4 regions of the Streptomyces sp. SID14515 genome follow, and region 2 is predicted to be linked to each of the others. Evidence: riboswitches for the same ligand, from Rfam matches in the RefSeq annotation. Region 2 holds a riboswitch; each other region holds the start of a gene.
What was found. A riboswitch is a leader RNA that binds a small molecule or an ion and turns the genes downstream of it on or off. The one in region 2 is predicted to bind cobalamin.
Positions count from the first base shown of each region.

Region 1 (3,390 bases), on a different contig from region 2:
GGCCGCATCGGGGCCGCCGCACCCCTCCCAGGGGCGCGGCGGCCCCTTTTCGCGCCTGCCCCGGTGGAGCGGGCGGCGACCCGGAGGGCCTTCCGGTGTCCGGCCGCCGTTCGATCTCCCGGTGCGGGGAGCCCTCACCGTACGAAAGGATGTGCTCATGACACCGTGCTCCCGGTCGCCCCGGCTCCGGCCCCTCCTCCTGACCCTGACGCTGGCGCTGACCCTCGCGGCGGCGGGCTGCGGCACCGAGCGTCCGCCCGGCTCGGAGGCGGCGGACCGGAGCTCCTCGGGCGATCCGGCGCCCGACCGGGCGGAGTTGGAGGAGCGGGCGCGGGCCGTACAGACCGTCGCGGAGCATGTGTGGGTGACCGAGGCCCCCGGGTACACCCTGGCGCGCCAGTCGGTCGGGGTGGTCGGCGACGACGGGTTCGGCAGCGTCTACACCACGCCCGAGGGCCAGCAGATCCAGCTGTCGGTGGAGCGCCGCCCGCACGCCGAGGCCGACTGTACGAAGAATCCCGCGCCCGCCGGCGGCCAGGAGCCCCTGGAGACGTGCGAGCGGGACGGCGGCCAGTGGTACCGGGCCACGGAGTCCGGCCACGCGTACGCCCAGGAACAGGGCGGCCTCGTGGTCACGTTGAGCGGAGTGCGCGACAAGGTGGACCGGGCGACGCTGCGGTCGTCGGCGCGGGCCGCCCACCGCGCCGACGACCACGAGCTGGACCAGGTGCTGCCGCCGGCCGGGGAGGCCGCCGGGCGACAGCCGGTCGAGCGCGGCGATCTGCCGCCGGTGGGCGACGGCGCCCCGAACAACGATGTGGGAGCGAGTGGCTGATGGATCTGACGATCAGAGCGGCGGAACCCGCCGAGTACGCCGTGCTCGGCGAGATCATCGCCGAGGCGTATCTCGGCGACGATCTGCTGGACGGCCCGCAGGACCCGTATCTGCTCAAGTTGCGGGCGGTGGAGCAGCGGGCGGCCGAGGCGGAAGTGCTGGTCGCGCTCGACGCGGACGGGGCGGTGCTCGGCGGTGTGACGTATGCCGCTCCCGGCACTCCGTGGCGCGACATAGCCGGTCCGGAAGAGGCCGAATTCCGGATGCTGGCCGTGGCCCGCGCGGGGCGCGGACGGGGTGTGGGAGAGGCTCTCGTACGGGCGTGCGTCGAGCGGGCCCGATCCGCCGACGGCGTCCGGGCGCTGGTGCTGTCGACGCAGCCGGCGATGCTCGGAGCCCATAGGATCTACCGTCGGCTCGGCTTTCTGCGGACCCCCGAACGGGACTGGGAGCCGGTGCCGGGCCTGCGCCTGATGACCTTCCGGCTGGAGCTGGGGGCGGCCTCCTGAGGGGCTTATTAAATCGACGCGACACAACATGTGGGGGCCGCAGCATCTGGCGGCCCCCACATGTATGCTCGACCTCGCTGTCGTCGCAGGGGAATCCGGTGCGAATCCGGAACTGTCCCGCAACGGTGTGATCAGTGTGCTTTTGCACACCTGAAGTCCGAAGACCTGTCGACAGCGCGTCCGGCTCGACCGAACCGGATGCCAGACGTCCGGGCCTCGCGGATAGGCCGGTGGACGCCGTCAGCTGTGCTGCCCTGCCTCGGGTTTCGCGCTGCCCGGCTTCCCCGCCTGCTGCCGGCCCCCTGCCGAGCGAGGGAAAGCCCAGTGACCATCGCGCCCGCCGATCCGGTTTCAGCCACCGAATCCGCCGAGTCCACCACGGCCGGGAACGCCCCGAACGACGGACCCGGGACCGCTTTGCTGCGGACCTTGACCGACCTCACCGTCGATCTGCCCGACACCGACCCCGGCCGGGTCGCCGCCGCCGCGCTGCGCGGGCGCAACGCCCGTTCCGACGAGGCCGAGTTGCGCTCGCTGGCCACCGAGGCCGCCGCGGGGCTGATCTCCGAGGACCCGGCGTACTCCCGGCTCGCCGCCCGGCTGCTGACCCGCACGATCGCGGACGAGGCCGCTGGGCAGGGCGCGACGTCCTTCTCCGCCTCGGTCGCCGTCGGCCACCGCGAGGGCCTGATCGCCGACCGCACCGCCGCGTTCGTGGCGCTGCACGCGACCGCGCTCGACCAGCTCGTCGAGCAGGCCCTGGCGGACGGCGCCGACGACCGCTTCGGCTACTTCGGTCTGCGTACGCTGCACAGCCGCTATCTGCTGCGCCACCCGCTCACCCGCCAGGTGATCGAGACCCCGCAGCACTTCATGCTGCGTGTGGCCGCGGGCCTCGCCGAGGACGAGTCGGTGCGGGCGCTGGACGAGGTCGCCGCGCTGTACGGGCTGATGAGCCGGCTGGACTACCTCCCCTCCTCCCCCACGCTCTTCAACTCCGGCACCCGGCACCCGCAGATGTCCTCCTGCTATCTGCTGGACTCGCCGAAGGACGAGCTGGACTCGATCTACGACCGCTACCACCAGGTGGCGCGGCTCTCCAAGCACGCGGGCGGCATCGGTCTGTCGTACTCCCGCATCCGCGCCCGGGGTTCGCTGATCCGGGGCACCAACGGGCACTCCAACGGCATCGTGCCGTTCCTCAAGACGCTGGACGCCTCCGTCGCGGCGGTGAACCAGGGCGGCCGGCGCAAGGGCGCGGCGGCGGTCTACCTGGAGACCTGGCACGCCGACATCGAGGAGTTCCTGGAGCTCCGCGACAACACCGGTGAGGACCAGCGGCGTACGCACAACCTGAACCTGGCGCACTGGATCCCGGACGAGTTCATGCGCCGGGTCGACGCGGACACCGACTGGTCGCTGTTCTCGCCCGCCGAGGTGCCCGAGCTGGTCGACCTGTGGGGCGACGAGTTCGACGCGGCCTACCGCGCGGCCGAGGCCAAGGGCCTGGCCCGCAGGACGATTCCGGCGCGTGAGCTGTACGGCCGGATGATGCGGACCCTCGCGCAGACCGGCCAGGGCTGGATGACGTTCAAGGACGCCTCCAACCGGACCGCGAACCAGACCGCCGAGCCGGGCCGGGTCGTGCACTCCTCGAACCTGTGCACAGAGATCCTGGAGGTCACCGACGACGGCGAGACGGCCGTCTGCAACCTGGGCTCGGTCAACCTGGGCGCCTTCGTGGCGAACGGCTCGATCGACTGGGACCGGCTGGACGCCACCGTGCGCACCGCCGTGACCTTCCTGGACCGAGTCGTCGACATCAACTTCTACCCGACCGAGCAGGCCGGGCGCTCCAACTCCCGCTGGCGGCCGGTCGGCCTGGGCGCGATGGGCCTCCAGGACGTCTTCTTCCAGCTGCGCCTGCCCTTCGACTCCCCCGAGGCCCGCGCGCTCTCGACGAAGATCTCCGAGCGGATCATGCTGGCCGCGTACGAGGCGTCCTGCGACCTCGCCGAGCGCTCGGGCCCGCTGCCCGCGTGGTCG
Region 1 covers NZ_JAAGMH010000074.1:31,991-35,380, reverse strand. The annotation lists gene G3I54_RS14975 (hypothetical protein) at 158-835, shown strand; gene G3I54_RS14970 (GNAT family N-acetyltransferase) at 835-1,344, shown strand; cobalamin riboswitch at 1,397-1,532, shown strand; gene G3I54_RS14965 (ribonucleoside-diphosphate reductase subunit alpha) at 1,669-3,390, shown strand, end outside.
Region 1: another riboswitch for cobalamin. It lies ahead of G3I54_RS14965 (ribonucleoside-diphosphate reductase subunit alpha); the one in region 2 lies ahead of metE (5-methyltetrahydropteroyltriglutamate--homocysteine S-methyltransferase).

Region 2 (3,390 bases):
CCCCCGTCCGTACCTCCGTCGACCGGCTCCGCGACCGCCCCCGTCCGGCCCCGCCTCGCCCTCGCGGGCAGTGTCGCCGGGGCGATGATCGTCGCGCTCGACGGCTCCGTCCTCTTCGTGGCCCAGCCCAGCCTTCAGCGCGATCTCTCCGCGTCCCTCGCCCAGGTGCAGTGGACGAGTACGGCGTACCTCCTCGCGGTGGCGAGTCTTCTCGTCCTCGCCGGACGGCTGGGGGACCGGTACGGCCACACCCGCCTGCTCCTGATCGGATCGCTCGGCTTCGGCGCCGCGTCCGCGGGCATCGCCGTGGCGCCCTCGGTCGGCTGGGTCGTCGCGCTGCGCGCCGTACAAGGAGTGTTCGGCGCCCTGTTGCAGCCGGCGACACTGGCGCTGCTGCGCCAGGTCTACCCGCCGGACCGGCTCGGCCTGCCGGTCGCCCTGCGGACCAGCGCCATCGGGGTGGCGGCCGGCGCCGGTCCGCTGCTCGGCGGTTTCCTGGTGGCGCAGTTCGGCTGGCGGTCCGTCTTCGTCGTCAACGTGCCCATCGCGCTCCTGATCGGCCTGCTCTGCCTGGCGGCCCGCGTCCCGGAGGACACCGCCGTACGGACATCGAGCCGCCGCCCGGAGATCGGCGGAGCACTCCTCCTCGCGGCCGCGCTCGCCCTCCTGGTGAACGCGCTCGCCGAGGTGGAACTCCACGGCTGGGCCGACCGCCGCACGGTGGGGGGACTGCTCTGCTCGGCCGCCGTCGCGGCCGTCCTCGTCCGCCACGAACGCCGCAGCCGCAATCCGCTGGTACCCGCGGCGGTCGCACGGTCGGTGCCGGTCACCGCCTCCATGGTGCTGCTGCTGTTCACCGCGAGCGGCATGTTCGGCGCCCTGTTCGTCAGCACGTACTTCCTGCAGTACGCGCTGGGCCTCGCCCCGCTCGACAGCGCCCTGCGCGCCCTGCCCATGACGGCGTTGATGATCGTCGGCGCGCCGATCGCCGGGCGCGTGCTGCGCGTATTCGGCGCGCGGACCACCGCGCTCGGCGGCACCCTGCTGGTCGTCCTCGGCATCGGATGGCTGGCCGGAACCGACAGCGGCACCGGACCGGTGGCGATGGGCGCGGCCTTCGCCGTGCTGGGCGCCGGGTACGCCACGGTGATGGTCACCGCCACCGGCACGGTGGTGGGCGACGCGCCGCCCGGATACGCCGGAGTGGTGGGCGGCCTCAAACAGACCGCCGTGAACATCGGACCCGTTCTCGGCATCGCGGTCGCCGCCGGTCTGCTGCCCGCCGCCGGAGCCGGACAGGCGGAGCGGTGGGAGGGGGCGATGGGGGCGGCGCTCCTGGTGCTCGCCGCGACGGCCGCGCTCGCGCTGGTCCCCGCGGCGCTGCTGCCGGGCGCGCGCCGGCGCACCGGACCACCGCCGGGCGACGCGGGCCGGGGGCGGCCGGAAAGGGCCGCCTCGTGTCTCACATCACCGTCCGAAGTGTGAACAACGGTGTGCGCCCGGCGGTCGCCCCCTTAGGCTGACCGGTGCAGCTGGTTCGCCCTGTCCGCCAGATGGGGTGTCGTAAGAGGGAACCCGGTGGGAATCCGGGACTGCCCCGCAGCGGTGAGTGGGAACGACCGCCGTCATACGCACTGGGCCCGGCCGGGTCTGGGAAGCGACGGCCAGTAGGTGTCTGCCTCCGGCAGACGTGCCCGCGAGTCCGAAGACCTGCCCGCTGCCCGCACGCGACCGTTCGCGTGCGGAGATCTCGGTGACCTCGTGGGCGGGTCGGCGTAACCATCAGGTGGACGGACACGGTTCGACGTGTCCCGGCATCCGCCCGATGCGTCATCCCTTCGCGTCCGCGTCCCGTCCCGGGATCTGCACAGCAGACACGCTCGCGAAGGAGAGTCACGTGACAGCGAAGCCCGCAGCCGCGGCAGCACGGGCCACCGTGTACGGCTACCCCCGCCAGGGTCAGAACCGTGAACTGAAGAAGGCCATCGAGGGCTACTGGAAGGGCCGCGTCACCGCGGACACCCTCCGGCAGACCGCCGCCGAACTGCGCCGCGGGACCTGGCAGCAGCTCGCCGAGGCCGGCGTCCACGACGTGCCGACCGGTGATTTCTCGTACTACGACCATGTCCTGGACACCAGCGTCATGGTCGGCGCTGTCCCCGAGCGGCACCGCGAAGCGGTCCGCGCCGACGCCCTCGACGGCTACTTCGCCATGGCCCGCGGCACGCAGGATGTCGCGCCGCTGGAGATGACGAAGTGGTTCGACACCAACTACCACTACCTGGTGCCCGAGTTGGGGCCGGAGACGGTGTTCACCGCCGACTCCGCCAAGCAGGTCGCGGAGTTGAAGGAAGCCCTCGCGCTCGGCCACACCCCGCGCCCGGTGCTCGTCGGCCCCGTCACCTACCTCCTGCTCGCCAAGGCGGCCCCCGGTGTGGCCGCGGACTTCGAGCCGCTGACCCTGCTGGACCGGCTGCTTCCCGTGTACGCCGAGGTCCTCGCCGACCTGCGCGCGGCAGGAGCGGAATGGGTGCAGCTCGACGAGCCCGCCCTCGTCCAGGACCGCACCCCGGCCGAGCTGAACGCCGCCGCCCGCGCCTACCGCGAGCTGGGCGGACTCACCGACCGGCCGAAGCTGCTGGTCGCCTCCTACTTCGGGCGGCTCGGCGAGGCGCTGCCGGTCCTGGCCAAGGCCCCCGTCGACGGTCTCGCGCTCGACTTCACCGAGTCCGGCGCCGGGAACCTCGACGACCTCGCGGCGGTCGGCGGACTGCCCGGCAAGCGCCTGGTCGCGGGTGTCGTCAACGGCCGCAACATCTGGATCAACGACTACGAGAAGTCGCTCGCCACCCTCGGCACGCTCCTCGGCCTCGCGGACCACGTCGACGTCTCCGCCTCCAGCTCCCTCCTCCACGTCCCGCTGGACGCCGAGGCCGAGAGCGACATCGACCCGCAGATCGCCCGCTGGCTCGCCTTCGCCAAGCAGAAGACCCAGGAGATCGTAGTTCTGGCCCGCGGCCTGTCCGGCGGCACCGAGGCCATCGCCGCCGAACTCGCCGCCAACCGGGCCGACCTGGCCTCCCGCGCCGACGCCGCCATCACCCGCGACCCGGCCGTCCGGGCCCGTACGGCGGCCATCACCGACGCCGACGGTCGCCGCTCGCAGCCGTACACCGAGCGGACCGCCGCCCAGCGCGCCCACCTCGGGCTGCCGCTGCTGCCGACCACCACCATCGGCTCGTTCCCGCAGACCACCGAACTGCGCACCGCGCGGGCCGACCTGCGGGCCGGCCGTATCGACGAGGCCGGTTACGAGGACCGGATCAAGGACGAGATCCGCGAGGTCCTCTCCTTCCAGGAGAAGGCAGGACTCGACGTCCTGGTGCACGG
Region 2 covers NZ_JAAGMH010000143.1:29,934-33,323, forward strand. The annotation lists gene G3I54_RS34335 (MFS transporter) at 85-1,485, shown strand; cobalamin riboswitch at 1,517-1,733, shown strand; gene metE (5-methyltetrahydropteroyltriglutamate--homocysteine S-methyltransferase) at 1,898-3,390, shown strand, end outside.

Region 3 (3,390 bases), on a different contig from region 2:
GCAGCCCCAGCCCGTCCACGACCCCCGCCCGCGACTCCACCTCGTCCTCGATCCGCTCACCGAGCACCTGGAACCCGCCGCAGACGCCGAGCACCGGCCGGCCCTCCGCCGCCCGCCGCACCAGCGCGTCCGCGAGGCCCCGCTCGCGCAGCCAGGCCAGCGCCTTCACCGTGCCGCGCGTCCCGGGGACGATCACCAGGTCCGCGTCGACCAGCTCGTCGGCCCGGTCCACGAACCGCACGACGACGCCCGGTTCGGCGGCCAGCGCGTCCACATCCGTGAAGTTGGACATCAACGGCACCGCGCAGACCGCGACCCGCAACACGTCCTCGCCGTGCGGGGGAGCCACGACCGATTCGCGCACCGCGCCCCGCATCGACACCCGCAGGCCGTCCTCCTCGTCGATGCCGAGCCCGTGGGCGTACGGCAGCACTCCGTACGTCCGCCGCCCGGTCAGGTCGTACAGCATGTCCAGGCCCGGCTCCAACAGCGAGACGTCGCCTCGGAACTTGTTCACGAGGTAGCCGGCGACCAGCGCCTGGTCCTCCGCGCTCAGCAGCGCCGTCGTGCCGAAGAACGAGGCGAAGACCCCGCCCCGGTCGATGTCCCCGACCACCAGCACAGGGAATTTCGCGGCCCGCGCGATCCCCATGTTCACGATGTCGGTCCGCCGCAGATTGATCTCGGCCGGCGACCCGGCCCCTTCGCAGATCACCGCGTCGTACGTCGACCGCAACTGCTCCAGACAGTCCGTGACCGTCCCGAGCAACGCCTCCTGACGGCCTCCGTGATAGCCCCGGGCGCTCATCTCGCCGACCGGCTTGCCCATCAGCACGACCTGGCTGGACCGGTCGCTGCCGGGCTTCAGCAGCACCGGGTTCATCAGGGCCGTCGGCTCCACCCGGGCGGCCTGCGCCTGCATGGCCTGGGCCCGCCCGATCTCCGCGCCCTCCCGGGTCACGAAGGAGTTCAGCGACATGTTCTGCGCCTTGAACGGCGCGACCTTCACGCCCCGGCGCACCAGCCACCGGCAGATGCCCGCCGTGACGACGCTCTTGCCCGCGTCCGATGTGGTTCCCGCGACCAGCAGTCCGCCGCTCATGCCCGTCCCCGCTTCCGTCCTGTCGACGACCGTCCCGCGACCACGCGCCCGGCGATCACGCGCCCGGCGACCAGCCGCCCCGCCACGCACACCCCGAGGGCCAGCGCACTCACCCGGCGCGACAGCCGTACCGCGCGTTCGATGTCGGCGCTCCGCACGTCCCGCCCGGACTCGCCGTTCAAGACCGGCCGGTGCTCGACGCGCCCCGCGTACGCCAGCGTCCCGCCCAGCCGTACGCCGAGCGCCCCCGCGAACGCGGCCTCCACCGGACCGGCGTTCGGACTCGGGTGACGGCCCGCGTCGGCCTTCCAGGCGCGTACGGCCTCCGAGGGCCGCCCGCCCGCCGCCACGGCCAGCGCGGCCGTCAGCCGGGCGCCGGGCCACCCCGCGAGATCGTCCAGGCGGGCCGAGGCCCAGCCGTAACGGCGGTGGCGGGGCGACTTGTGGCCGACCATCGCGTCGAGCGTGTTCACGGCCCGGAAGCCGACGAGCCCCGGCACCCCGCCGATCGCTCCCCACACCAGCGCGCCGACGACGGCGTCCGAGGTGTTCTCGGCGACCGACTCGACGACCGCGCGGGCGATGCCCGGACCGTCCAGGGAGTGCGGATCGCGCCCGCACAGATGCGGCAGCCGCTCCCGGGCCACCTCCAGGTCCCCGGCGGCCAGCGCGCCGCCGATGGCGCGGGCCTCCCGGCCCAGCGACGTACCGCCGACGACGGACCAGGCGGTGGCGGCGGTCAGCGCGACGGCGAGCGCGGGCCGGTCCCGTACGGCGCGTGCGGCCAGCGCGGCGGCCCCCACGGCGCCACCGGCGCACACGAGGGTGTGCAGAGCGCCCCGGCCCCGGTCGTCACGCCACAGCAGGGACTCCACCCGCGCGGCGGCGCGGCCGAATCCGGCGACGGGGTGGCCGCGTCGGGGGTCGCCGAGCAGGGCGTCGGCGATCAGTCCGGCCGTGGCGCCGTACGCGAAGACGCGGTCGGCACGCACGGCTCAGGCCGCCGCGGTCAGAGGCGTTCCGGCATACGTTCCGGCACCGGGGCCGTAACTGGGGGGCACGGGATGCGGCGCACGGCGGCCGGGCATGGCGTAGGTCCTCACTCAGGGTCCGCGCCCTGGTTCGACGTGACCGGCGACGAGAGTCTCCTGGCTTCCGGATCCGCAGTTCCCCCGGCCTTCCAGCCCGCGTGCGGCGGGCCGTGACATCCGGTGTGGGGGAGTGCTCCCCGGTGACAGTGGCGGGACCGCGCCGGATTCGCACCGGCTTCCTCTGCTGTCGCCGTAAATGGCTCCGGCAGTCCACCACGCCCCGCGAACACCCGTCAACTTGCTGTTGACCTGCGGGGCTCCACTGTGTGCGGACGCACACGCGGACGCGCTTCGGGCCGGACACACGAGGGTGTGTCCGGCCCGAAGCGGTGCTGCGGAGTGCGGTGGAGCGGGGTCAGGCGACGATCAGATAGATCCCGTACGAGACCGCCGCCACGCACAGCGCGAAGCAGGCGTAGGCGCCGGTGCGCGCCAGCGCGACTGATCCGCCGGAGGCGCTGCTGCCGGCCGTGGCGGACTGCTTGGAGAGGGCGACGATGCCCAGGGTGAAGAGGCCCACCAGCGCGACGGTGACCACGAGACTGACACCGAAGACGGAGGCGAGAGCTGCCCAGTCGATTTTCATGCGGATCTGTCCTTACACCGTGGCCGGCGGCCGGGCCGGGTCGTCGGGCGCCGTGGCCGGAGCCGGGATGGTGGTCATGAGGTCGGAGGCCGGGCCGCCGACGGGCGGCGGCTGGACCGCGGCGATGGCGGTGGTGACGACGCCCTGGGGCTCGTCCTCGCCGACGGCCGTGTCGTTGACGTTGGTGTGGTCGACCGGCTGGCGGCGCGAGGCCAGCCAGATGGCGAAGGAGCCGCCGACGAGCAGGATCGCGGTGACGGTGATGCCCCAGGTGCCCTGCTTGGTCAGGAACTCGGCGCCCGCGCCGACCAGGCCCGCGGCCGGCAGCGTCAGACCCCAGGCGACGAACATCCGGGTGGCGGTGGACCAGCGGACCACGCCCCCCTTGCGGCCGAGGCCCGCGCCCATCACGGCACCCGAGCAGGACTGGGTGGTGGAGAGCGAGAAGCCGAGGTGCGAGGAGGCCAGGATGACGGTCGCCGCACTGGTCTGGGCGGCGAAGCCCTGCGGCGGCTTGAGGTCGGTCAGGCCGCTGCCCATGGTGCGGATGATGCGCCAGCCGCCGAGGTAGGTGCCGAGCGCGATGGCGACACCGGCGGAGACGATGACCC
Region 3 covers NZ_JAAGMH010000091.1:58,094-61,483, reverse strand. The annotation lists gene G3I54_RS19555 (cobyric acid synthase) at 1-1,102, opposite strand, end outside; gene G3I54_RS19550 (cobalamin biosynthesis protein) at 1,099-2,094, opposite strand; cobalamin riboswitch at 2,244-2,376, opposite strand; gene G3I54_RS19545 (hypothetical protein) at 2,549-2,779, opposite strand; gene G3I54_RS19540 (inorganic phosphate transporter) at 2,792-3,390, opposite strand, start outside.
Region 3: another riboswitch for cobalamin. It lies ahead of G3I54_RS19550 (cobalamin biosynthesis protein); the one in region 2 lies ahead of metE (5-methyltetrahydropteroyltriglutamate--homocysteine S-methyltransferase).

Region 4 (3,390 bases), on a different contig from region 2:
AGAGGAGGACGGCGAGCGGGCCGCCGCTCCACACCGGCCCGGACGGCACGGCGACCGGCTGCGGGGCGGCGGCGACGGGTTGCGCGGCGGCCGGGCGCGCTTCCGTCGCGGGGATCGCAGGCGGCGCGGGCTCCGCCGCCCTCCGCTTCGCGGCACTCACCCCGTGAGCCCGAAGTCGCGCAGTCCGGCCGCGACGCGCTCCAGGCCCTCGACGGTCCGGATGGTGGGGTTCATGGCCTGGCCGCTGAGCAGCACGTAACGGCGGTTCTTGACGGCGTCCATCGTCTTCGTGACCGGGTTGGACTCCAGGAACTCGATCTTCTTCTCGGCGCTCTCGGCGGTCTGCATCATACGGCTCAGGTCGCCGATGACCAGGACGTCGGGGTTGCGGTCGGCGACGGTCTCCCAGCTGATCTGGGGCCATTCGTCGTGGGTGTCGTCGAAGACGTTCTTCGCGCCGAGCTCCTTGGTGATGACGCCGGGGGCGCCGCAACAGCCCGCGAGATAAGGGGCCTTGGAGTCGGAGAACCAGTAGAGGAGGGAGGCGTCCGAGGCGTCGACGCCGTCGGTGGCCTTGGCCACGCGGGCCCGGAGCTTCTTCACCAGGGCGTCACCGCGCCCGGGGACGCCGAACACCCGGGCCAGCTCGCGGACTTCCGTGTAGACGCTGTCCATCGTCAGCGGTGCGGTACGGGCTCCGTCGCCGCCGCCGCTGTTGTCCTTGCCGACGCAGTCGGCGGGCGAGATGTAGGTCGGGACGCCGAGCTTCTCGAACTGTTCGCGGGGCGCGACGCCGCCCTTGGCGAGGGTCGAGGCGAAGGAGGCGCTGAGGAAGTCGGGCTCCTTGTCGAGGACCTTCTCCGAGGAGGGCCGGTTCTCCGATATGCGCTCGACGCCGGCGTTGGCCTTCTCCAGGCCCTTCATGACCGGGTCGCTCCAGGTGGCGGTACCGGCGAGCCGGTCGGCGAGCCCGAGCGAGAGCAGGATCTCGGTCGACCCCTGGTCGACGGAGACGGCCCGCTGGGGCGGAGCCTTCACGGTGACGGTGCGCCCGCAGTTCTTGAAGGTGAGCGGGAAGCCCTCGGCCTTCTCCCCGTCGGCGGCCCCGGTGCTCCCGCCCTCGCCGCAGGCGGTCAGCAGCAGGAGCCCCGCGGCGAGCAGGGCGGCGGTACGTATCGGGGCGGGAGTGGCCGTGGACAGCACGAAGGACCTCTGTGTCTCTGGGCCCAGCCGCGGAGCCCGTCGTACGTTCCCGCGCCACGGTGCGGGCGCGGGCGCCAGCAGGTCTTCGGACTCGGGTTCGTCCGGGCGGGACGCCTTCCCAGAGCACGTGGGTGCTCCAGTGGCCGTGGCCCCGCCCGTCCCCCTCACCGCTGCGCGTCAGTTCCGGTTTCGCACCGGATTCCCTGACCCCGTCGCTGGGGTTCGACTGGCCCCGGCAAGCTATCACGCGTCTTCCCGCAGATCAGACGCGGTGCGGCGGCCCGCTGGGCGCGGGGCCGGTGCGGCGCGGGATCGGCCCGCCGCACCGGCCCGGCGGACTCCGCCGTTACGGAGCCTGGAGGGCGATCACCGCGTTCTGACCGCCGAAGCCGAAGGAGTGGCTGACGGCCCGCCGTACGGGCACCTCGCGCGGGGTCTTGGTGACGCAGTCGATGTCGAACCCGGGCGCGGGGGCGTCCAGGTTCGCGATCGGCGGGACCACCCCGTGCTGGAGCGTGAGGATCGTCAGGCCCGCCTCGATGGCGCCGGCCGCCCCCATGCAGTGGCCCAGTACGCCCTTGGGGGCGGTGACGGGCGGCCGGTGCGGATAGGCCCGGCCGATGATCGCGGCTTCGGTGGCGTCGTTGAGGGGTGTCGACGTCCCGTGCGCGTTGACGTGGTCGACGTCTTCGGGCCGCCAGCCCGCGTCGTGCAGCGCACCGTCGACGGCCGCCCGCGCGATGTCCCCGGAGGGGTGGGGGCTGGTGGGGTGGTGGGCGTCGGTGGTGGCGCCGGTGCCGGCGATCAGCGCCCGGGGGGAGGCTCCTCTGGCCCGGGCGTCCTCGGCCCGCTCCAGGACCATGATCGCCGCGCCCTCGCCCATGACGATCCCGGCCCGGTCGGCGGCGAAGGGCCGGCAGAGGCGGGCGGGGTCGCCGTCCCGCAGCGCTGCCGCGCCGGAGCGGGCGAAGCCGGTCATCGCGACCGGGAACACGATCGACTCGGTGGCCCCGGCGATGGCGATGTCGCAGTGGCCCAGCGTCAGCATGTCCCGGGCCACCGACAGGGCGGTCACCCCGGACGAACAGGCCGTGCACGGGGCGAGGCTGGGGCCGGTGGCCTTCATCCGGATGGCGATCTCGGCCGCGGGCATGTTCGGGATGGTCAGCAGGATGCCCGAGGGCGAGGTGGCCTCGGGGCCGCGCCGCTCCAGGGCGACGGCCTGTTCGGTGAGTCCGGCGGACCCTCCGCTGCTGGTGCCGACCACGACGGCGACCCGGGCTCCGTCCCAGTGCTCGGGGTCGAGCCCGGCGTCGGCGACCGCCTCCCGGGCGGCCAGGACGGCGAACTTGACGTACCGGCCCATCCGGAAAGCGGTCCGGCCGCCGACCGCGTCGTCGAGGTCGATGCCGGAGACCGTGCAGGCGAAGTCGACGGCGCAGCCGTGCAGTTCGGGGACGGTGCGGGCGGGTGACTCCCCGGCGCAGACTCCGTCCCAGGTGGTGTCGGTGGTGTGGCCGACCGGGGTGATCATGCCCAGCCCCGTGACGGCGACGGCGGGTCGCTTCATCGGGTGTTGCTCACCGGCACCGTGGCCTCGGCCGCCGCGCTGCCGACGGCCGCGTCGATGTACGCGGAGATGTCGGCCAGCGTGGCGTCCTTGTACAGCTTCTCCGAGTCGGCGTCGACGCCCAGCGTCTCCTTGATGATGACGGCGAACTCGGCGACCGCGAGGGAGTCCATCTCCAGGCTGTCCATCGTGGACTCCGGCAGGATCTCGGCGGCGGGCACCTTGAACGTCCCGGTGAGTACCTCGGTGATCTTGGGGTGGATGGTCTTCATGGCGATTCCTCTCATCGGCATTTCGTCGGCATGGCGCCGGCTCGGGCATTTCCTGTGCGGCGGGTGGTCGAACGCAGCGACCCACCGCCCGAAGTAACTGGATGACGATCTTCCGGTTACGCCTTGGGGCGAACCGATTCGTCTACGCTCACCTGCGGCTTCTCGAACCATCGGGAGAGCATCGAGGTGGTTCCCCAGTACGCCAGCAGGACGCCGCGGGTGCCGAGCGCGGCCACCTTCTCGCGCAGCGGACGCCTCCGGCTGCCGCAGACGGGCCGCTCGAACTCCGCCGCGCGGCCCCGGATTCCCGCCCTGCGGCCCCGGTGCCAGGGCCCCTCGGGGTCG
Region 4 covers NZ_JAAGMH010000130.1:45,268-48,657, forward strand. The annotation lists gene G3I54_RS30835 (iron chelate uptake ABC transporter family permease subunit) at 1-49, opposite strand, end outside; gene G3I54_RS30840 (ABC transporter substrate-binding protein) at 157-1,203, opposite strand; cobalamin riboswitch at 1,262-1,449, opposite strand; gene G3I54_RS30845 (beta-ketoacyl-[acyl-carrier-protein] synthase family protein) at 1,550-2,773, opposite strand; gene G3I54_RS30850 (acyl carrier protein) at 2,770-3,045, opposite strand; gene G3I54_RS30855 (acyl-CoA dehydrogenase) at 3,162-3,390, opposite strand, start outside.
Region 4: another riboswitch for cobalamin. It lies ahead of G3I54_RS30840 (ABC transporter substrate-binding protein); the one in region 2 lies ahead of metE (5-methyltetrahydropteroyltriglutamate--homocysteine S-methyltransferase).